DNA from 2 places in the Brevibacillus sp. NSP2.1 genome. Region 2 is predicted to be linked to the other one. Evidence: predicted binding sites of a transcription regulator. Region 2 holds the regulator's gene; the other holds the start of a gene.
What was found. The regulator LexA, encoded in region 2, represses DNA repair genes until DNA is damaged. The targets are predictions, from matches to a motif close to CGAACATATGTTCG.
Positions count from the first base shown of each region.

Region 1: a site for LexA is predicted at 1,197-1,210, ahead of ruvC (crossover junction endodeoxyribonuclease RuvC). Genes of this name have one in related genera too.

Region 1 is NZ_CP048274.1:3,787,661-3,799,226, reverse strand. Features, by position in the region: gene M655_RS18510 (hypothetical protein) at 1-822, opposite strand, end outside; gene M655_RS18505 (hypothetical protein) at 955-1,146, shown strand; gene ruvC (crossover junction endodeoxyribonuclease RuvC) at 1,274-1,774, shown strand; gene ruvA (Holliday junction branch migration protein RuvA) at 1,771-2,388, shown strand; gene ruvB (Holliday junction branch migration DNA helicase RuvB) at 2,393-3,391, shown strand; gene M655_RS18485 (DUF2905 domain-containing protein) at 3,388-3,606, shown strand; gene M655_RS18480 (SpoIID/LytB domain-containing protein) at 3,791-5,737, shown strand; gene queA (tRNA preQ1(34) S-adenosylmethionine ribosyltransferase-isomerase QueA) at 5,780-6,808, shown strand; gene tgt (tRNA guanosine(34) transglycosylase Tgt) at 6,927-8,057, shown strand; gene yajC (preprotein translocase subunit YajC) at 8,073-8,393, shown strand; gene M655_RS18460 (TIGR04086 family membrane protein) at 8,458-8,859, opposite strand; gene corA (magnesium/cobalt transporter CorA) at 8,992-9,969, shown strand; gene M655_RS18450 (DUF421 domain-containing protein) at 10,038-10,751, shown strand; gene spoVB (stage V sporulation protein B) at 10,755-11,566, opposite strand, start outside.
Region 2 is NZ_CP048274.1:2,468,923-2,480,488, reverse strand. Features, by position in the region: gene M655_RS12495 (alpha/beta hydrolase) at 1-216, shown strand, start outside; gene M655_RS12490 (hypothetical protein) at 260-460, opposite strand; gene M655_RS12485 (peptide ABC transporter substrate-binding protein) at 480-1,526, opposite strand; gene M655_RS12480 (hypothetical protein) at 1,523-1,744, opposite strand; gene ltaE (low-specificity L-threonine aldolase) at 2,003-3,040, opposite strand; gene M655_RS12470 (HesB/IscA family protein) at 3,171-3,473, shown strand; gene M655_RS12465 (HelD family protein) at 3,547-5,787, opposite strand; gene crcB (fluoride efflux transporter CrcB) at 5,827-6,192, opposite strand; gene M655_RS12455 (DUF896 domain-containing protein) at 6,292-6,489, opposite strand; gene yneA (cell division suppressor protein YneA) at 6,582-6,923, opposite strand; gene lexA (transcriptional repressor LexA) at 7,512-8,135, shown strand; gene M655_RS12440 (DUF456 domain-containing protein) at 8,197-8,682, opposite strand; gene M655_RS12435 (DUF4269 domain-containing protein) at 8,810-9,376, shown strand; gene M655_RS12430 (CD3324 family protein) at 9,719-9,982, shown strand; gene M655_RS12425 (FusB/FusC family EF-G-binding protein) at 10,154-10,792, shown strand; gene M655_RS12420 (hypothetical protein) at 11,407-11,566, opposite strand, start outside.

The DNA.
Region 1 (11,566 bases), 1.3 Mb from region 2:
AGTGAGGAAATACCCCACCAGCTCCTCGGCAGTAGCACCTGTGATCGTCGTCGCAAGCGAGCCGGACGCTTTTTCGATCATCAGGCTGTGGCTGGGATCGGGCTCCTTGCGCTTGTGGGTCGAGCTTCCGAAAAAGTGGATGCAAAAATGGCCGGGAAAGTCATTGCCCGCGATCGCCCCTGCACCGTGCGGCATGCCGTGCATGGAGGCGGCAAAATAAACGCCGTTGACCTCGACGAGAATCGCTCTGCGCTTCCATCTCCATTTGCCCTGGTAAATCTTTTTCATCGTCTGCGTATCTGTGCGCGTCAGCGGCTGCACATCGGCATGCCTGCTGCCCGCACGGCGCTGGACGTGGAACCGCTCGCCAGTCTCCAGGTCGATGACGGTGGCGTACTCCATGCGGCCGAAGGTGTGTTTGACCTGCTCCCACGGCGTCGCTTTGGCATAATGCACGCGTTCCACCTGCGCGACAAGCTCCTCGATTCGCTGGTGAACATCCGTCGGCAAAAGGTATTGCAGCGGCTTGTTGCTTTCAAACAAATTCCCGTCGTGGTCGTACACAAACTGGCGCTTTTTGACGGTCAAGGTGGCGCGAACCCAGTGGGGATTCACGAAAGCCGGAACCTTTTTTGCGGCAAACAGCCGTTTGACGAACGAATGCTGGGCGCGAACATTGAGCGTAGAGTGAAAAGGCGAAGTCGGCGATACAGAGACAGAAACGGTAATCGGTTCTTTGCCTTTCGCCTGGGCGGGCTGCTTTGCGCAGCAGACAGAGAAGAGAAGCGTGACGAGTAAGAAAGCGGCTAGTAAACGTCGCACCGAATCAGCACCTCCACCCTATATGGTTTCAAGACGAAACGGCGGAAATGAGCTGTAAATCTTGGCATCATAAGGCCGGAGGCGGGACGCCATACTGTACTCATACGGCGATCGAAGGAGGAATCTTTTCTTATGTCTACCATGCCCAGAGGTAGCTACAAGGACCAGTTCCACCAGCGTTTGTACGTTCAATTGAACCAAGGACACAACAAGCTCAATTACCAGCAGATCAACCGGATCCAGGAGCAGATGCAGAGCGGCGTAGATGAATACGCGCACATGCAGCATGATGTGTCGGACTCACTTGGAATGAACAAACACTAAAAGCGACGCCGTATGACCCGTTCCTTTTGGCAGGAGCGGGTTTTTGCATGGAAATACACGTTCGCTTTTCGAGCGCTTTGTGATACAGTAGAGAGTAGAAACTTTGCACACGGAGAGAGAGTGGACCATGCGCATTTTAGGAATCGACCCTGGCATTGCGATCGTTGGGTTTGGGGTTCTGGATAAACAGGGTAGCCAATTGCGTCCCGTCCAGTATGGCAGCATTCAGACAGAGGCAGGCTTGCCCGTTCCGCTTCGCTTGAAGCAGATTTTTGAAGCGATGCAAAGCCTGCTGGAAACGTATCGACCGGATCAAATGTCAGTAGAAAAACTGTTTTTCAATAAAAACGTGACGACGGCCTTCACGGTGGGGCAAGCGCGCGGCGTCATCCTGCTGGCGGCGGAGCTGGCCGGAGTGCCTGTGTATGAATACACGCCGATGCAAGTAAAGCAGGCGGTGACCGGCTACGGCGGGGCAGAGAAAAAGCAAATACAGGAAATGACCAAGCTGTTGCTGCGGCTGAAAGAAGTGCCGAAGCCTGACGACGTGGCGGATGCATTGGGCATTGCGATTACGCACGCACAGTTTCGGGCGTTCATCTCCATCTCGGAAGGAGTTCAAAAATGATTGATTTTGTGGAAGGGACACTCTGTTACCTCGATTCAGAATACATAGTGGTAGAAGCTGGAGGGATCGGGTATCGCCTGTTTTGTCCCAATCCGTACCAGTTTGTGCGCTACGAAGGCAGCAAAACCAAGCTGTACACGCACCATCACGTCCGCGAAGACGCGATATTGCTCTACGGTTTTGCCACCCGTGACGAGCGCGACCTGTTTCGCAAGCTGCTCGACGTGAACGGTATCGGGCCAAAGGGCGGCCTGGCGATTCTCGCGGCGGCGACTCCCGAGCAGTTGGTCATGGCGGTGCAACAGGAAAATGTGACCTACTTGACGAAGTTTCCTGGAATCGGCAAAAAGACCGCGCAACGAATCATTCTCGATCTCAAGGACAAACTGGTCGGATACACGCCATCGGCGATCCTGACCGTCGCGGCAGGCGATCTGACAGCAGGCGAGCAGGCGGTTTCCGCGTTGAACGAGGCGCTCGACGCCTTGACGGCGCTCGGCTACTCGGACGGCGAGCTGCAAAAAATCAGAAATGCGCTGTCGGAGAAATCAAAAGAGGGCGATAGTGTGGAAAAGCTCATCAAACAAGGGCTTGCCCTGCTCATGAGGGGGTAGGATTTTGGATCAGCGAATCATCACGACGCATATGAACTGGGAAGAAGATGCGGCGGAGTTGAGCCTCCGTCCTCGTTATTTGAATGAGTATATCGGACAGCAGCACGTCAAGGAAAACTTGAAAATTTTTATTGAAGCGGCGAAAATGCGCAAGGAATCGCTGGACCACGTCCTGCTGTACGGACCGCCGGGACTGGGCAAGACGACGCTGTCGCAAATTATCGCCAACGAACTTGGGGTGAACATCCGCACGACGTCCGGACCGGCGATCGAGCGGCCAGGCGATCTGGCGGCGATTTTGACCAACCTGCAGGAAGGCGACGTGCTGTTTATCGACGAGATTCACAGGCTGAACCGGAGCGTCGAGGAAGTGCTCTATCCGGCCATGGAAGACTTTGCGCTCGACATCATCATCGGCAAAGGGCCGAGCGCGCGCAGTGTGCGCCTCGATTTGCCGCCGTTTACGCTTGTGGGCGCGACGACGCGGGCAGGGATGCTCTCTGCGCCGCTGCGCGACCGCTTCGGGGTGGTGAACCGCCTGGAGTTTTACACCGTTCCCGAGCTGACCTTTATCGTCTCTCGGGCAGCGGATATTCTTCAGGTGATTATTCGCGAAGGCGGCGCGGAAGAAATCGCGCGTCGCTCGCGGGGAACTCCGCGCGTGGCGAACCGTCTGTTAAAGCGTGTGCGCGACTTCGCCCAGGTAAAAGGCGAGGGCGTCATCACGACGGAGATTGCCAAAGAAGCGCTGGAGCGGCTGCAGGTAGACGCCTGCGGACTGGACCATATCGACCATAAGCTGCTTCTCGCCATCATCGACCGCTTTGACGGCGGTCCGGTCGGGCTCGATACGATTGCCGCCACGATTGGCGAAGAGGCGCAAACCGTTGAAGACGTGTGCGAGCCGTATTTGATGCAGATCGGCTTCATGCAGCGGACGCCGCGGGGCCGCGTGCTGACCCCGAGCGCGTACCAGCACTTTGGGCGGGAGATGAAATCGTGAATCCAATAGCCAAGCTTCTCATTATCGGCGGAGCCGTGCTGATCGTCATCGGCCTGCTGTGGCAGGTGGGCGGCCGCTTTTTGCCGCTGGGACGCCTGCCTGGGGATATTGTGGTGGAAAAGGAAAACGTCAAATTTTACTTTCCGGTCGTGACGTGCATCGTCATCAGCATCGTGCTGTCTCTTGGGATGTATTTGTTCCGGCTTTTCAAATGAGGGCATTTGCCTTGCACACACAGCCTGTTTGTACGCCATCGGAGCCGTTTCGTCCGGTGGCTTTTTGTTTGCGTCGCCTGGTCCCATTTTGCGGGCGAGGGCAGGAAAATCGCCTGTGATTGTCGAAAAAGATGGGAGTACATGCCAATTTTCGACGAGATGAGATCAGGAGAAAGGAAGGATGTTGGACGACATGAAGAAGAAGTGGATGGGGAAAGTCCTTTCGGTGAGCCTGATGACAGTTGCTCTAATGGGAGGACCAGCGCCGGCCGAGGCGGCTTCTGAACATATCCGGGTGGCGCTCTTTGTGGATACGGGCAAAGGCTACAGGGGAGTTGTTCCTTCCGTTACGCTGACTGCTGAAAAAGGAATGGAAGTGACGTTAGCAGGCCCGGAAGGCAAGATCGAGTTGCCAGAATTAAAAGGGGAAGCTGCCCGTTACCGGGTGGATGAATATCATCTGATCGTGGCGCAGACGCCAGACTGGAACCAAGCGCAGCAAATCGCTCAGCTTTTGAGCCAGCGCAAATATGAAGGCTCGATTCAGGTGGCGAAACGAGGCGGACAAACCGTTTACCAGGTTGTCAGCGGTACATACGACACGTATCAGGCAGCGGCCAATCAAGTGGCGGCCGTGGCCCAGGCGACGGGGCAAAAGCCGGTTGTCCAAGGCCCGCTCCGGCTGGAAGCGGGGCAGTTCAAAAGCTTGAGCGAAGCCCAGAAATGGCAGGAGTCGTTTGAGCAAAAAGGCATCCCGGCGTACCCTGTGCTGTTGTCAAACGGCGAAAAAGTCAAATACGCGGTCTGGATCGGCGACGAGGTCAGCCAGGAAGCGCTTGCGGCATTGGCGCGCAAAGCGAGCAGCGCTTTCCCGAACTTTTCCTACAAGGCGCCTGACAGCCAGTCGTATGTCGTACTGAAGCAAGATGTTTACGGCTCTCCGGATGAGCCGATCTGGAAGTACGTATTCTCGCCGCAAGCCAAGCTGACGGTCGAGGCGAAAAAGGCGGAGCCGGAAGCGTTGATCGGCGTCGTGGAACGCGAGCAGCGGACGTACCGCGGCGAGATGGAGCTGTCGGAATACAACGGTCACCTGACGGTTGTAAATGAACTGCCGCTGGAGGAGTATCTGTACGGGGTTGTCGGCTCGGAAATGGCTCCGGGCTGGCCGCTGGAAGCGTTGAAAACGCAGGCGGTCCTGTCGAGAACGAGAGCTTTGTGGCAAGGAAACAAGTACGGGATTGCCAACGTGTCGGATACGGTGACGGAGCAGGCGTATTACGGCTATGGAAAAGAGTCGGAGGACGTCCGCGAGGCGGTGGATGAGACGGCAGGGGAAGTCATCTACTACCAGGGCAAGCTCGTCGAGTCCCTGTTCTACTCGAACGCAGGCGGAATGACCGCCGATGGCACAGAAGTGTGGGGAAATCCCGTTCCGTATTTGCAGCCCGTCGAGAGCGACGATACGTATCCGCTGGAAGCGGCGAGCCTGTGGTATCGGGTAAAGCTCGCGGACGGGACGATCGGATATGTGCGCAGCGACCTGGTGCGGCTGACAGGCACAGAGGCCAATGGCGCCAGAATAGCCGTCATCACAACGGAAAACACGAACTTGCGCACGGGTCCGAGCACGACGACGCATCGGGTTTTGTCTACCTTGCCAAGCGGCGCTGAGGTGACGATTCTTTCCGAAGAGGCTGAGGAAAATGCTTATGCGTGGACGCGTGGCCCGTTTACTTCCGCTGAACTGACGGCCTTGCTCAATGCGAACCAGGACAAAAACAAGGCACCGCGCATTCAGGGGAACGTCACCAGTCTGAAAGTGACGAAGCGAGGACCGTCCGGGCGCGTGATCGCGATGGAGGCGAACGGGGTTCCGATTGCCGTTCCTTCCCCGGATGCCTTCCGCTCGCTTTTCCAGCAAGGGGGAAGCCCGCTTCGCAGCACGAAGTTTGATGTCGAAGTGATCCAGGGCGGCAAGCAGGGAGGACCGCAGTTCCTGTTCCGCGGCTACGGCTTTGGACACGGCCTCGGGGTGTCGCAATACGGCGCTCGCGCAATGGCCGAGAAAGGGTATGACTACCTGCAGATTTTGCAACACTATTACCAGGATGTGACAATTGACAAGTAAGGCTTTTGCCACATGAACTGTCATTAAAGGAGTTAACGATTCGTGGACGTGCAACAATTTGATTTTGAACTGCCGGAGCATCTGATTGCCCAGCATCCATTGAAAGACCGGACAGCTTCGCGGCTGCTCGTTTTGAACAAACAGACTGGCGCCATTTCCCATCAGCGCTTTACCGACTTGATCGACCATTTGCAGCCGGGGGACGTGCTCGTCATGAACGACAGCCGCGTGTTGCCCGCAAGGCTGATCGGCGAAAAGGCCGAGACGGGAGCGAAGATCGAGGTGCTTTTGCTCAAATCGCTCGGGGACGATCGCTGGGAGACGCTGGTAAAGCCAGGCAAGCGGATGAAGCCGGGAACGGAAGTGGTCTTTGGCAACGGGCTTTTGCGCTGCGTATGCGAAGAAGCGACAGAGACAGGCGGGCGGATCGTACGCTTTTTGTACGAGGGCATTTTTTACGAGATTCTCGACCAGTTAGGTTCGATGCCGCTGCCTCCTTACATTCATGAGCAGCTTGAAGACAGCGAACGGTACCAGACGGTGTATGCGCGCGAGCGAGGCTCAGCGGCGGCGCCGACAGCCGGGCTGCACTTCACCAAGCCTTACCTGGAGCAAATCGCTGCAAAAGGCGTACAGCTCGCGTACGTGACGCTGCACGTCGGACTCGGCACGTTCAGGCCGGTCTCTGCCGACTCGGTCGAGGAGCACGTCATGCACGCCGAGTATTACGAGATTCCGGAAGAAACCGCTGAGCTGGTGAACAAGGCGAAGGCGGAGGGGAGAAGAGTCATTGCGGTCGGAACGACCTCGTGCCGGACGCTGGAGACGGTCGGACGTGCGAACGGCGGCAAGCTGGCGGCGACGTCGGGCTGGACGGACATCTTCATTTACCCGGGATACACGTTCTCGATTCTCGACGGGCTTTTGACGAATTTTCATCTGCCCAAGTCGACGCTCGTGATGCTGGTCAGCGCGCTGGCTGGCAAGGAGCATGTCATGAATGCGTACAAAGCGGCCGTCCAGGAGGAATATCGCTTCTTCAGTTTTGGGGACGCGATGCTGATCGTTTAAAAAAGGTACACATCCCACCCGTATAAGTGTATACTTATAAGTCGGGTGGGTTTACTTCACTCTCAAGTTTTCTTATAATAGGAAAGACTTACATACATAGCTTGAGGAGTGCGACAATTTGGCTGTACGCTACGAATTAATCAAAACATGCAAGCAAACAGGCGCTCGTCTCGGAAAGCTGCACACTCCCCATGGGACGATTGACACTCCTGTCTTCATGCCAGTCGGCACGCAGGCAACGGTCAAGACGATGAGTCCCGAGGAGCTGAAAGCGATCGGAGCGGGCATTATCCTCAGTAATACCTACCATCTGTTTTTGCGTCCGGGGCATGAAATCGTCCGCGAAGCAGGCGGGCTGCACGGCTTCATGAACTGGGACCGCGCCATTCTGACGGACTCCGGCGGATTTCAGGTGTTCAGCCTGAGCAACCTCCGCAAGATCACAGAGGAAGGGGTTTCCTTCCGCTCTCATCTGAACGGGGAAAAGCTGTTTATCGGCCCGGAGGAGGCCACCCAGATTCAAAACGCGCTCGGCGCCGATATTTTCATGGCGTTTGACGAGTGCGCGCCCTATCCTGCGGAGTACGACTACGTGAAAAAGTCGATGGAGCGCACGACCCGATGGGCGGAGCGCTGCCTGAAGGCGCACTCACGGCCGAACGAGCAGGCTCTGTTCGGGATCGTACAGGGCGGAATGTTCAACGACCTGCGCGAGCAAAGCGCCAAAGACCTCATCTCCATGGATTTTCCGGGATATGCGATTGGCGGGCTGAGTGTGGGCGAACCGTTTTCCTTGATGTACGAAGTGCTGGAGCATACCGTTCCGCTGCTTCCGGCAGGCAAGCCTCGCTACCTGATGGGAGTAGGCTCGCCAGACGCTCTGATCGACGGCGCAATCCGCGGCATTGACATGTTTGACTGCGTCTTGCCGACGAGGATCGCTCGCAATGGGACATGCATGACAAGCCAGGGACGACTGGTCATCCGCAATGCCAAATACGCACGCGACTTTACTCCGCTCGACCCGAATTGCGACTGCTACACGTGCAAGAATTACACCCGCGCTTACATCCGCCATCTCATCAAGGCGGAGGAGACCTTTGGCATCCGTTTGACCACCTACCACAATCTGCATTTCCTCGTGAAGCTGATGGAGCAGGTGCGCCAGGCGATTGCTGAAGACCGCTTGCAAGATTTCCGGGACCAGTTTTTCGCTCAGTATGGATTGAGTGAAGATAGATCTTTTTAATCGAGGGGGATTTTCATGGAGGGCTTGACTCAGTTTTTACCGATTATCATCATGTTTGCGATTTTCTACTTCTTGCTGATTCGTCCGCAACAGAAGAAAGCCAAACAGCGCAACGCCATGCTTGCAGCTCTGAAAAAGGGCGACAAAATCGTCACCATCGGCGGCATGCACGGTACGATTCAGGAATTGAACGACGACTCGGTGACGCTGCGCATCGCGCACAACGTCAACGTTACGTTTGATCGCGGCGCGATCAACAGCGTTGTTTCTACAAGCAACGAGCCAGCGAAAAGCGAGCCGGCAAAAGCGGAAGCGGAAAAAGAAGAGTCCAAATAAAGCAAAACAAAAGCAGGTGGGAGTTCCCGCCTGCTTTTGTTTTGCTTTTTGCCTGCCAAGCTTTTTACCGTCTCGGCTTGAAGCCTTTGGGCTTGTTGCTGGAGTTGGCCGAATTGACTCCGAGAATCCCTCCCAGCGCGGCAATGCCGAACGCGCCGAGCAAAAAGAGGAGCGTTCCCCACTGCATCGGGGCATCGAAGCCAAGAAAGCCGATCAAAAGAATCAGAAGAAAATAGGAGAACCCGGTCAAGCCTCCGTAGTACCAGCCTTTGCCGCCGCAGCGCTTTCCGGTGACGAAACCGCCGACGAGCAAGGCAATCGCGTTGATGATGTACGTAAAATAAGGCAGAGAGCCTTCGCGCATGCTGGTAAAGCTAAGAAGCAAGGTAGCGAGCAATGCCCCAAACAAGACAAGTCCTGTCGTGTACAAAAGTCCTGTCAGCACAGAGGTGGACGCACTCCGCACGGTATTTACCCCCTCACTGGTCACTGTTTGTACCATCTATATGAAAGGCCTGGCCGCTGTATTCATCTTCGCGTTGAACATTGGGAGGAATTTTCGTATGATGGATGGGGAACGAGACGGGGGTGAGGAAGAATGATTAAAACGTACTTTTACAACCATTCAGAGCAGAAAATGTTTCACGATGTTGATTTGTCCACAAAAGATCAATGGCTGAAATCTCCCGAGGACTTGCTCTGGATCGACCTGTATGATGTGGGGAACAACGAGTTGCCCTATATTGCCAAAATCTTCGACTTTCACCCGCTGGCCATCGAGGACTGCCTGCACGTCAGTCCGCGGGCCAAGGTAGACAAGTACGACGATTATTATTTCTTCGTTTTTCACGCCCTGCGTTACAATGAAGAAAGCGACGACGAGATTACCACGGTAGAACTGAACGTTTTTCTCGGCCCCAACTACATCGTTACGATTCACAAATCGCCGATGAACACGATAGGCCGGATCGCTGCCATGTGTCACCGCAACAATTCCTATCTGAACCGGGGGCCTGATTACTTGCTCTATGCGATCGTAGACGGGATTACCGATGAGTATTTCCCGATTATCGACCGGATCAGCGTGCGGATTGACGAACTGGAGGACGAGATTTACGAGCATCAGATGGAGGAAATTACGGAAGAGTTCCTGGCGCTGAAGCGGACGATTATTTTGATTAGGCGTGTCATCATGCCGCAAAAACGAATCTTCGCCAACGTGAATGGCCGCTTCTCTTTCGACATTTCCGAGGAAAACGTTCCGTTCTACAGCGACTTGACCGACCACCTGGAGCGCATCTCGGACTCAACCGAGACGTTCCGCGACCTGGTGAACGGTGCACTCGACACGTACTACACGATCATCAGCGCGAAGACGACGGAAACGATGCGTGTTCTCACAATTATTTCCACGATCATCCTGCCGCTTACATTCATTACCGGCTTGTTCGGGATGAACACGTTCGGCTGGCTGGGCGAACAGGCAGAGCCTTACATGCTGATCGTCGCACTCGTCATCATGCTGGCGATGACCTTTTTCATGCTGCACATCTTCCGCAAACGAAAGTGGTTGTAATTGGAGCTAATAGTTGCAAGCCCCCTGCCGAACACTACTAGCAAATGTTCGTTAGGGGGCAGCGGGAAGTGGAAGATATTTCAACAATCATATTGCGCACCCTTTTCTCGTATTTTTTCCTCCTGATCTTGCTCCGCGTCATGGGCAAGCGAGAACTGGGAAAGTTGTCCGTTTTTGATGTCGTGATCTCTATCATGCTGGCGGAAATGGCGGCACTGGCTATCGAAGACGTGGAAAAGCCCGGACTTCGGTTTTATTTGCCGATGCTGCTGATTGCTCTGATGGAAGTCGGAATGGCGTACCTTTCACTCAAAAGCAAAAAGTTTCGCGATGTTGTCGACGGCTCCGCCGATATGATTATCGAAAACGGGGAAATTCGCGAGCAAGCGATGCGCCGAAATCGGCTGAATATGGATGACCTGCTGGTTCACCTGCGGCAAAAAAACATCAAAAACATCGCAGACGTCGAGTTTGCGCTGATAGAGCCGACAGGGCAGATGAGCGTCTTTTTGAAGCAGGAAAAAGAACATCTTACGCGTGAAGATGTGGGACTGCCTGACGAAAAGCCGGTAAGTCCTGTTTCTTATAAAGGTCTGCCGATTCCGTTGATTCTCGACGGCAAGGTCAGGCAGGAGGCTTTGCAAAAAATCGGGCAAAATCAGTTGTGGCTGAAGCGGGAAATCCGCAAGTACGGGATCAAGGACATTCGCGAAGTGTCCTTTTGCAGCATTGACGAGCGTGGCATCATCTACCTCGACAAAAAAGACAAGCCGCTACACTAGGTGTTAGCGGCGGGGGAAGAACACGGCGAGCTGCTCGCCGATCCACGGAATGAGGCGGACGTCCTGCTTGCCCAGGACGCGCATCGCCACGAGCAGCACTACGTACAGCAAGGTGCTGATGCAGGTGCTGGCGAGAAGCAGCTTGCCTGTCGAGGAATGCAGGAACCAGTGATCCGCCATGTACGAGCCGAGGTAACCCATGGCCAGCATGGCGATCCCTATTTTTCCGAACTCCCATACGTCGATGACAAAGCCGATTTTTTTGATGAGACTGGCAAAATGAAGCAGCGTCCCCAACGTGATGCCGATGTTGGTGGCGATTACCGCGCCGTGGATGCCGAAAGCGGGCTGGGCGGTAAACATGAACATAGCCCCTGTCTTGATGATGGCGCTAAGCAGCGTATTGCGAAAGACGACCTGGGCGTAGTCGAGACCTTGCAAGGCAGCAGCCAGCGGCGCCTGGAAAAACAGAAAGACGGAAAAGGGAGCAAGCTCCTTCAACAGCACGCCGACCTCACGATATTCGCTGCCGTAGAGCAGCACGCACAACGGCTCGGCAAAAATAGTTAGCAGGACGGTACAAGGTGCTCCGATTACGAGTGTGATGCGCATCGCTTGGTAGATGCGCCGATGCACGAGAGGAGCATTTTTTTGATAGGCAGCCTCGGCGACGGCAGGAACGAGCGAAACGGACAAGGAATAGGTTAAAAAAGTGGGAAAAAGCAGCAGCGGGACCGCCATCCCGGCAAATTGCCCGTACAGCCCGGTTGCGGCTGCCGTCGTGTAGCCTGCGATGACGAGTGCGAGCGGAACGA
Region 2 (11,566 bases):
CGCATCTGGATGGTCGTGGGACTGGACGAAACCGCCGTGGAGACGCATATCGGAACGTTTGACTTCGTCGAATGGAACCGGGAAGCGAAAAAGCTGCTCACGGCCAAACAGGCCAACCTGTCCTATGCCGAAAAGCCGGGCAATCACGTCTGGGGCCTGTGGCAAAAGGAGCTGCCGGATGCCCTTCGCCACTTTTTCCCGCCGCCGCGCCTGTAGCCGCTTCCAGACTCGGCTGGCTTGGCGACGTGTCCGTTTTCGGCTAGAGCGAGCCGTTGATTTCCTTGATCTCTTCGTATCCGTAATAACGGCCATCTACCATGTAAATGCCCTGGTGGGTGGCTTTTTCAATTTCTCCTGCTACCTGCTGCGCATTTTGGAGAACGATGTTGACGATCTTGCTCTCGTCGCGCTTCATCTGGTTTTGCAGCCGCTCACGCTCTTTGGCCGATATCATGTTCATCCCTCTTTTCCCTCAAGAGTCAATGGCTATAGTATTTCTTTGGAAGAAGGGAAATACACGCGAACGACGGAGAAAAACCCCCGCCATGCCGCAAGAGCCGCTCTTGGACAGACGGGGGCTTTCTGGATTTATTTTTCGCTCTTTCAAGCCTTCTTGCGAGCAGCTCCGTCGCCTTGGCGGCATCTTCCTTGAAGTAATCGTTGCTGCTGAGCTTCATCGAGGGCGGCACCCAGGCGTAGGCAGCGGGAACACCCGGCAGGACAATTCCGTCGACCAACGGCTGGCGCTCAATCGCGTAGGAAAACGCCTGGCGAATTTTTTTGTTCGTAAACGGCGGCTGGGTCGTATTAAACGTAACCGCTACGGTATTCGGATACGGGTCGAGCACAATTTTGCCCTCATCCTGCAAGCTTTGCAGCAAATCGACAGGCAGCGTATAGGCAGGGTGGCCGCCCCAATCGAGATCGCCGGAATCAAACAGCGCTTGCAACGTGTTGGTGTCGGTAATCATGCTCCAGACGATCTTGTCCAGCTTCACCGCGTCTTTGTCATGGTACTTGTCGTTTTTGACCAGCACCAGCTTGTTTTTATGCTCCCAAACATCCATCTTGAACGGGCCGTTTCCGATGTAGTTCTCGGGAGAAGCCGCCCAGCCCGGATTGGACTCGACCGTTTTTTGGTGCAGCGGGAACAGCGTCGGGAAAGCGGTCAGCTCGAAAAAAAACGGCGCGGGCGAATTGAGCTGCACTTCCAGCATGTGGTCATCGAGCGCTTTGACCGCGACGGCATCCTTGCTTCCTTTTCCCGTGTTAAATTCTTCCGCTCCTTTGATGAAATAAAGCATGTAGGCGTACTCCGAGCCTGTTTGCGGGTCGAGATTGCGCTTCCAGGCAAATTCAAAATCGTGCGCGGTGACGGGATCACCGTTGGACCAGAGGGCGTCTTTTTTCAATTGAAACGTGTACGTCAGCATATCGGGGGAAACGGAGTAGTTCTCGGCCAGCGCTCCCGCAATCTTTCCGTCAGGCCCGTAGCGCGTCAGCCCTTCAAAACAGGCCGTAATCACGTCAAAGGAAGTCCCGTCTGATGCCAGGCCCGGGTCTGCCGTCGGCGTTCTCCCCCTTCCGCATTCCAGTTCAAGACCATCTCTTGCGTTTTGGCTTGCTCGGATTTCGTTGTTTCTGTGCCCTGGTTGTCAGTTGCCGACGGCTGGGACGAACTACAGCCTGCAACGAATTGAAAAATCAGAAACCCAATCAATAGCGCGCCTGTTCGTTTCTTCAACTCTCGCGTCCTCCTCGTCTGTGTCGAGTTCGCGAAGATGACTGATTGACAGTCTTTTGCTCTCCACCATGCTATCGCATCACCGCAAAAAAGGAATCGGACGAGTTGGTAGAAAATCATGTGCTAGCGGCGAAAGATTTTTATACATATTGTCAAAAAATTCATTCTATTTCTTCAGCGCTTCCCAAGCAACAAGCCAGTCCGCCCCTTGTCTGGTGCTGGACTGGCTTTTCGCTCTCGCTCAAACAGCCTGTATCGTTACCCGGAACACTTCGCTGCTCCCAGCAGCTTCTCTACGACTTCCAGCACTTTGGCGACGCTTTGCTCGTCGATATGACGGTGCGTCGTAAAGCGGATCACGTATTCGTCGAAGTCGACCGCCAACACCCCTCTGTCTGCGAGCCGCTGCAAAAAGTCAACCGCTGTCTCCTGGATCGAATCGGTCCTGACCAGCACGATATTCGTCTCGACAGGCTCGACAGTCAGGGACAGCTTGCGAAAGCCTGCGGCCAACTGCTGTGCCCGCTCGTGATCTTCACGCAGCCGCTCGACCATCTCGGTCAAGGCGATGATTCCCGGCGCAGCCAAATAGCCCGCTTGGCGCAAGCCTCCGCCGAGCTTTTTTCGCCACCATCTCGCTTCTTCGATAAAAGCGCGGTCCCCAGCCAAAATGGAGCCTACGGGCGCACTCAGCCCTTTGGACAGGCAAACTTGAACGGTATCCGTGTATTGGCTCAGTTCGCAAACGTCGACTCCTTGGGCGACCGCCGCATTGAACAGCCTCGCCCCGTCTAGATGAACCGGAATCCCGTGCTTTTGCGCCACGTCATAGACGCCCTTCATCTGCTCGACAGTGACCACCGCGCCTCCAGCCCGGTTATGCGTATTTTCCAGGCAAATCAATTTCGTTCGCGGAAAATGAATGTTGTTGCCGCGGATCGCTTTTTCCACGTCTTCCGGGCGCAAGGCACCGCGCTCTCCCGCGAGTGTCCGGGTTTGCACGCCAGCCAGAGCCGACATCGCTCCCCCTTCGTAATAAAAAATATGCGATTCCGCTTCCGCGATCACCTCGTCACCATTGACACAGTGGGTCAGCACAGCGACCTGGTTGCCTTGTGTGCCGCTGGTGACAAACAAGGCCGCCTCCTTCCCGAGCCGTTCCGCTGCAAGCTGCTCCAGTCGGTTTACCGTCGGGTCTTCGCGATAAACATCATCGCCCACTTCGGCTTCCGCCATCGCGCGAAGCATCGTTTCAGTCGGTTTCGTGACGGTATCGCTGCGCAAATCCATTTTCATAAAAGCGTCCCCTTCCGCATGTTCGTCTAGCAACTCTATGTTCCAGAACACTTTCCACATTGCAACTGCAATTCCCTCTTTGCTAAGATGGAGAAGAAACTCACATACATACAGTTAGGAGACTTGACCGATGAAGGTAAAGATCACTCGCAATGCAGCGAAGCAACTGACCACGATCATGGAGCAGGAAGAAGACAAAGACCTGAAGCTGCGTGTCTATATCACTCACGCGCACGGCGATCATGCACACTACGGCCTGGCGCTGGACAAACCGACCGAAGAGGATGAAGTAGTCTCCACTGACAAGGAAATCGACGTTGTCGTGAAAAAAGACGAGCCGCTTCTGGACGGCATCATCGTCGACTACCTGTATCTGCCGCAAGAAGGCTTCGTCATCACCAACCCGTCCAAAGGAAACACAGGCGACCATTAATCGCTTTGAGCCACACACGCAAAAACCCCTCTGCTGCTTATTCAGCCAGAGGGGTTTTTACTATTTGCCACGTTCAAGCCTGCGTGTACAGCTCGGGCGAAAGCTCAGCCAGCAGTGGCGCCTGCTCCCCTGCCATCTTCGTCAGCACGAGGCGATGCACCGGCCTGGTCATCGCCACGTAGAGCAGCTTCGCGTCCCATTCGTTGCTTTGATACGCATCCACATCGACCACGATGACCGCGTCAAACTGCAAGCCTTTTGTCAAATAGGCAGGCATCACGGTTACGCCGCCCGGAAACTGGTTGTCTTTGCTGCCGAGCAGCGTCAAATCGGCAATGCTCTTTGCAAGCGCCTTGTGCGCCTTTTTGCTCGCCTGAATCGTCTTGGTGACGATCGCGATCGTTTGCAACCCTTCCTTTTGCAGAGCGGCCACCCGGGAGCTGACTTCCGTCCACAGCTTGGCGCGCGAATCGGCCTCGACCATGACCGGCTTTTCGCCATGGCGCAAGACGGGCTTCGCCAAGACGGCTTCCGGCAGCTCAATCTGCCGCAGCACTTCGTTGGCGCACAGCATGATCTCAACTGTCGAGCGATAGCTTTGCGCCAGCGTGTAGTAGGCGGGACGAAGCTGTTCGAAAATACCCTGGGTCAGCTCCTCCCACGCGTGAATGCCGCGGTAGCTGTGAATGCCTTGGGCGATGTCGCCGACAATCGTCAGCGAGTGGCGCTTCGTCGCGAGCGCAATCACGGCAATCTCCAACGCGCTCAAGTCTTGCGCTTCATCCACGACGGTATGGTCGAAATGCCCGGCCTTGTTCATCCCTTCGATGATATGCTGCAAATACAACAGCGGCGCGATATCCTCCGCTTCCAGCCGCTCCTGGGCAAACAGCGCCGCAGAAGACCGGCTCACATCGCGGACCACTTCGTCGGAAATGTCCGCAGGGACAAGCTTGCGCAACAGCTCCTCCTCTGCGATCAGCTCGCGGTACGACTCGAAAATGTCCAGCCGCGGGAAGGAGACGAGGTACGTATCCAAAATTTGCTCCAGCATTTTTTCAAACTTGGCCAGCCCTTGCTTGTCGAGGTCGACTTTTCGCTCGCGCAAATGCGAAAATAGCTGTTTGTTCATCTCCTGCTTCAAATGCTTGCGCAGCGCATCGACGCGCCGATGGTACGGCAAGGACCCGAACTGCTCCAGAAAAAACTGCCGGATCGTCTCGCCCGGGATGGAGAACACTTGCTTCGTCTTGTTGTAAAGAAAACTCAGTTTTTTGAACGGGATTCTCGTCTCGATCACGTAGCGTATGTACTCTTCCATGGCTTCCCGGCACGCCAGCGAGCCTTTGAAACGCAGCCGATGGCGGGTGATTTCCTGCTCCCGCTCGTCCTGCCCTTCTTCAAAAAACAACTGCAGCGGTTTGTCCGGGCTCACGATCCGCCAGCCTTTGGGCATGAGCGGCTTCACGAGCCGCGCCGCCCAGTCTACAAACGTCGATTGCTGAACATCGTCGACGCCAAGCTCGGGTAGCACCTCTGATATGTACGTCAGAAACATCCGGTTCGGGGCGAACACCATAAATTTTTTCGACATCATCGTATCCTGGTAGTTGTAAATCAGGTACGACAGCCGATGCAGCGCAATCGTCGTCTTTCCGCTGCCCGCAACCCCTTGCACGACGATCGGCCGATCTTTTTCCGCGCGAATGATGTCATTTTGCTCCGACTGGATCGTCGCGACGATATCTTTTAAGCGGCTGTCATTCGTCAAGTTCAGATTGGCGTTCAAAAATTCGTCGATGAAGCCTTCCTGCAAAAACTCGTCCGGGTGCCCCATCTCGCGGTTGATCGTCTCTTTTACAGCGCCATCGTAAATCCCGACGATTTTTCCGTCCTCAATCGCGAAGTTGCGCTTCAATCTCACCTCGCCGCGCACGATCTCGCGCCCCATCCGGTAAAACGCATCCTTGCTCTCTCCGGAATAATAGAGACTGGCAATGGGCGCTCGCCAATCCACGACGATCGAATCAAACGTATCGCTGCGGACGATCCCTCTTTTTCCGATGTACACCTGGTCAAGCTCGTAAACCTCGTCCTTGAGAAAATCGACTCGGCCAAAGTACGGCTTGTCGCGTCCGTGATCCTCCAAATAACGCAGGTCTTTTGCCTTGCTTGCGTTCACGACCTGCTTGACGTAATCGTCGGTCGCTTCCCGAATCTCTTCGCGCAGCCGAGCGATCTCCCCATCGATCAATGCAATCGTCTCATCCAGCTTGTTCTGTTCTGCCTCGTAATCGCGGTGTTGGGTACTCACACCCATCCCCCCTCTCGTCTTTTATCAATGTGATGGTCGTTATTGCATTTGTCTGGCAAGCCAGATTCCCGCGGCACAAGAGAGCAGGCCGACCACGATACTGAGCAGGGCGTAAACGAGCCCGCGCAGCCATTGTCCCTCTCCCCAGAACGAAACCACTTCCAGCGAAAATGTGGAAAACGTCGTGAATCCGCCCATAATGCCTGTCGTAAACAAAAGATACAGCTCAGGCGAGAAGCCTCCCCGCTCCTTGCCGATCACAAACAAAACGCCGATGGCAAACGAGCCAATGATGTTCGCCAGCCACGTGCCTACAGGCCAGCCCGGCTGATTGGCAACCAGCGCCAGCACATAACGAAGCAACGAGCCGACTGCTCCCCCAACCGCTACAGCCACCCATGCCATTGGTCCCCCTCCTCAATTGCAAAACTGGCAGAAGTCGTCAGGAACAAAAAGACACCCGAGCGTCAAGCAAGGATGTCTGCCGTATCAATACAAGTAAGTTTACTGTTTTGGACGATTTTCCTCAAGATCTTCCACATAGCGGATGGAATCCAGATTCGCTCGAAGCGACATCTTGACCGCATCGATGTACTTTTGGCGCAGAGCTTTTTGCTCCTGCTTCTCCTCGTCAGTCAAGCCAACCTCGCGAGATTTCTTGACCAGTTCGTTGATTCGTTTAATTTCTGCGTCAGATACCACGTTCCGGTTCCTCCCACTCTGTAGTAATGCCGCTTTATTATATCATATCAGTCGGAACTGGCAAGAGAGCGGATGGCGGGCAAGTGCTCGAATCAGTCCGTTTCCGGGATGAACAAGGTCTGCCCCGGATAAATGAGATTGCTGTCGAGGTTGTTCGCCATTTTGATATCGAAAATCAGATCGCGCACATCCACCTTTTCCGAATGATGATGGCGCACAGCAATCGTCCAAAGACTGTCGCCGGAGCGAACGGTCACTTCTTTTCCTTTTAGCGTCTCTTTATGCGCAGAAGAGGCAAACACCAGTTCGGTAAGCAAGTAAAAAAAGAGAGAGAACGTCAGCAAAAACAAAATAGCTTGTCCTCTCGTGATGCCCAAACGGACGCGGCGAGGCTGCTTTTTCTCGAAACGGTTATGGATAGACATGGCATTCATAATATGACCCCCTACAAACATACGTTCTATAAGTTCGTATCCCTATCATAAATGAGAACATATGTTCATGTCAATACAAAAACCGCCGTCTCGCAAATTCGCGCGGAGCTGCTGTGCGCAGCCGTTTTTGCTTCGGATGACGCTGCCGGGCGACTCTATTGGGGTGGATTTAGCTCGTTTCTAGCTGGTTGCTTGCTACCTGAACAGAAGTCCAAGTGTGCCGCGTTGGTGCGGTTTGTGGCTTGGCGTAAGCTCGGCTCTTCGGTACTGGAGCGGCTGGCGGTTTGACGTGAGCTCGACTCTGCGACAGTGGAGCGGCTTGTGGCTCGACGTAAGCCCGGCTCCGCGACGATGGAACTGTTTGCCGACTTGGAGTTAGCCCGGCTCTATTACAATGGAACGGCTGCAACTTACGGCTCCGGCCGCCCGCCCGCGCTTTTTTCGAGATTTGGCCGATGCTGTCGAATCAAATGCATTTACCCTGTCAAAAATTCCTGTTCGCATCAAAATCGAACTTATGTTTGTCGAACGCAAGCTCCCATGGTATAATATAGGAAAACATGTTCGAGAAATCAGGGGTGTCTCTCTATGTCAAAATTATCCAGCAGACAACAAGCCATAATCGAATTTATTCGCAAGGAAGTCCGGGACAAAGGCTATCCTCCATCCGTCCGCGAAATCGGCGAAGCTGTCGGACTTGCCTCCAGCTCTACTGTGCACGGTCATCTGGCGCGCTTGGAAAAGAAAGGGCTGATCCGCCGCGACCCTACCAAGCCTCGCGCCATCGAACTGCTGTCTGAGGAAGACCGCTTCCAGGACAACTTCGAGGACTCTGTCGTTCGCGTTCCCGTCATCGGGAAAGTAACCGCCGGGCAGCCGATCACCGCGATTGAGGACGTCGAAGAGTACTTCCCGCTTCCAGAAAATATCGTGACTTCAGACAAGGTGTACATGCTGCGGATTTCCGGGAACAGCATGATCGACGCCGGTATCCTGGACGGCGACTACGTAATCGTGCGCCAGCAGCACGTCGCCAACAACGGCGATATCGTCGTCGCCATGACAGAAGAAGACGAAGCGACCGTCAAGCGCTTTTTCAAAGAGAAGAACCACTTCCGCCTCCAGCCGGAAAACGCGACGATGGAACCGATCATTTTGGACAACGTCACCATTCTCGGAAAAGTCATTGGCGTCTATCGCCTCATCCACTAATCGTTCCAGCGCATGAAAAAAGGACAGCCTCCGCTGTCCTTTTTCGTCTCTATCATTATATTTATCTGGCAAGGAAAAACCAGACGATCATGCTCACCTGCAACACGACTTTGACAACTGCGCTTCCCAAAAAGCCGATCAGCGAGCCAAAGCCTGCCTTTACCGCTTTCTCTATCGGCTGCTTTTGCACGAGCAACTCCACCAGCACCACGAGCACGAACGGCATAATCAGCATCCCGAACGGCGGGAACACGAAGATTCCGAGAACAATCCCTACGGCCGCAGCCACCGAAGACCATTTGGAGCCGCCGTACTTTTTCACGAAAAACATGTTGGTCAACAAATCCGCACCGTACAGCAAGATACTGAGCACCACCATCCCCCACCAGAAAGACGCTGGCAACCCCGCTCCCGGATCGGCTATGAAAAAGTGGTAGAGCAAAAAGCCTGCCCACAGTAAAATCGTATCGGGTAGTACTGGCAAAAATATACCGGCGATACTTAGCGCGAAAAGCACCAACACGATAATCCAAAGAACAATATCCATTCTCTATGCACTCCTCTCACATAGGTAATACGAGAAAAAGCCGATTGAAGTTGCACTCTTCTTTTGCGAATCCGTGAGGCCGTCTGCGAGGAGTACCTGCCTATTTTAACGAAAGCGGAGGGTTACTATGACGCGAAACTGGCGCGACCTATCTTATTTGCACAACGGGACACCGAAACAAAAAGCTGCGGGCCAGGCCATCGCCCAATCCGCGGTCATGCAGCGGCTGCAAGCGTTCGATCCCGTGCTCGCAGGTACGATCCCTCTGGACATCGACATTGCGGACAGCGATCTGGACATTATTTGCGAGTGCCACGACCTCGAGCAGTTTGCCGACGTCGTCCGCGCTTCGTATGCGGCGTATGAAGGCTACGAGGAAGCTCGTCTGCTCGTGCAAGGCGTGCCCACCTGCCTGATTGCGTTTTTTGCCTGCGGCTTCTGGTTTGAGCTGTTTGCCCAACCGCGCCCGGTCGAACAGCAAAATGCGTATCGGCACATGGTCGTCGAGCACCGTTTGCTGCTGCTCGGTGGCGCTGACGCCCTCCGCGCCATCCGCCAGCTCAAGCAAGACGGCCTGAAAACCGAACCTGCTTTTGCCTCCTATTTTAACATTCCGGGAGACGATCCATACCAGGCGCTGCTGGATGTGGAAAAGTGGACGGAAGAACAGCTCCGCACTCTTGTGACCAGGTAAAGAGTCCCCCGCTCCTTTGTCGCATAGGCGGACGGCGCGCGCGTGGCGAAAAAATCGCCAGAGCCGCGGTGCAAATGGCGGACAGATGATTTATAATGGGAACTACTGCGCGGGCACTTGGCGGCGCGCAGGGAGAAAACGCGAACGAGGGGGTGTGTGGTTGGTGAATGGAATTGGTTTGCCAGATACTGCAGCGTCTCATGCAAAGCCTGGGAATAAGGCGATACTTTGCATGAGGTGGACAGTCGTTTAGACAATTCATCGCCTTCTCTAACGTATCTCATTTCTTATTTCCTGGCTTTGCCCCTTATTTTTCACTTTAAAAATAAGGAGCGAGCGGAAATGAAATATGTGAATGCAGCCAGCATGCTGCCAGAAACCTTGATCGCAGAAATCCAAAAGTACGTGCAGGGAGAAATCATCTACATTCCGAAACCGAAGACGGCCCATCACAAATGGGGGACCCGGACCGGCGGCAGAAAACAGTTGGATGAACGCAACAGCGCGATCCGCAACGCTTTTCGCGAAGGCGCCTCCATCCAGGAGCTGGCCGAGCAGTACTTTCTCTCGACGGAAACGATCAAAAAGATTGTGTATGCCAAATAGACAAAAGCACTGGCGCGTCCACGAGACGGTCAGTGCTTTTCCTATGCCGAGTTCTTTTTACAATCGTTCTTTCCCTTTGCAGCGCACTCCGCTCCTTTTACAGTAGAAGGTACAAACACCATCACGACTCCTCACGCCCGACGGAGTACGCTGCAAGGAGGAACCAGAAAGATGCAACCATTTATTTCACCCCACCACTATCACTTCATCAAAGCACAGGTGCAAACCTTGTTGAACGCATACACAAGCAGCACAGACCCTAACGTCATCCGGGCCCGCAAAGAAATCGCCCAGGAATCCGTGTTCCAGCTCTTCCCCGGCATGACAGAGGAACAAAAACAACTGCTTGCGCCACTCGCAGCCATCAAGGAAAAGAACGAAGCCAAACAGTTTTTGCTGCGGCTCTCGCCGTATATCATCCCTTTTCCCGCTTTGACCGAGCAAGCGATCAAAAAAATGTTCCCGAAGGTCAAGAAGCTCAAGCCGCCTGCGACAGCGGAAATCCCGTATGCCGAAACGTCGTATGTAAGCTGGTTCGACAGCGGGGCAGACAAAAAGTACATTATCGCCTACTACCCTGACAAGCTGATCGGCATTCACGGCGTTTTTACTCCCCTGCCCAAAAAAGGGATTTGTGCGATCTGCAACAAAATTACCGACATCGGCATGTTCGTCCTGGAAGCGCGGGGGGCGGGCGACGGCACGTATTTGAAAAAAGGAAACTACTTGTGTCAAGACAGCGTCACTTGCAATCAAAATATTCGTTCGCTGGAAAAACTGCATGATTTTCTGGCTACGATGGTCAAATGAGCAGAAACACGATCATGCGCGAAAAACAGTGGCGGCTCCTTGTTCAAGCTTAGCGAACAAGGAGCCGTTTTCATAAAAAATACCCCTCAAGCAACTCAAGGGGCAGTTGACGGCAAACGGGCGAGAGGATGCATTCGTTCTTTTGACCGAATCTTTGATGAAGCCCGCTATCTTTGCGAAAACTGCGCGGAGAAATAGAGCTTCCACAAAGGCCACGCCATCAGGAGGGCGATTTTCATCGACAATGGCGTCCATCAACGGAAAGGGAGGATTTTCCTTTCGGGTACCTTTACTATACTTTGCTTCTCTATTTGCTGTCTCCTGACCAAAGTTAGGTGAGGTTAATCTTTTTCACGGGAGTTGCTAGCGTTTCTCTTATTTTGCCAGCGTGGCGAGTACATCCAAACTGTTCCGCCACTCGCTGTTTAGGCGGGGGAACTGCCCTCTCAGCTTCCATTGGCTTGAGCATGGTACAGCCAGATAGGCCGGTCGGAAGCGAGATAACGATTGTTTCGGCATGCCGGGCGAACTGAATGTACGTGGATCGGATAGGTTAAGCCCCGCTAGACAAAAATGGTTCGTCCAAAGCGGCGGGCAAAAGAAGGATGCGGCTGTTACAAGTAGTCGAAAAATCGGTTCCACCAGGTGTATTCGCCGATCATCGCTTGATTTTTCCCATCGTACAAGGTGTTCAGCTCGTCTGCGGGGATGTAGCGGTAGCCGTTCTCCTGCAGCGTGGCGATGATGCGGTTCAGGTCTGGTTGCTTTCCCGTC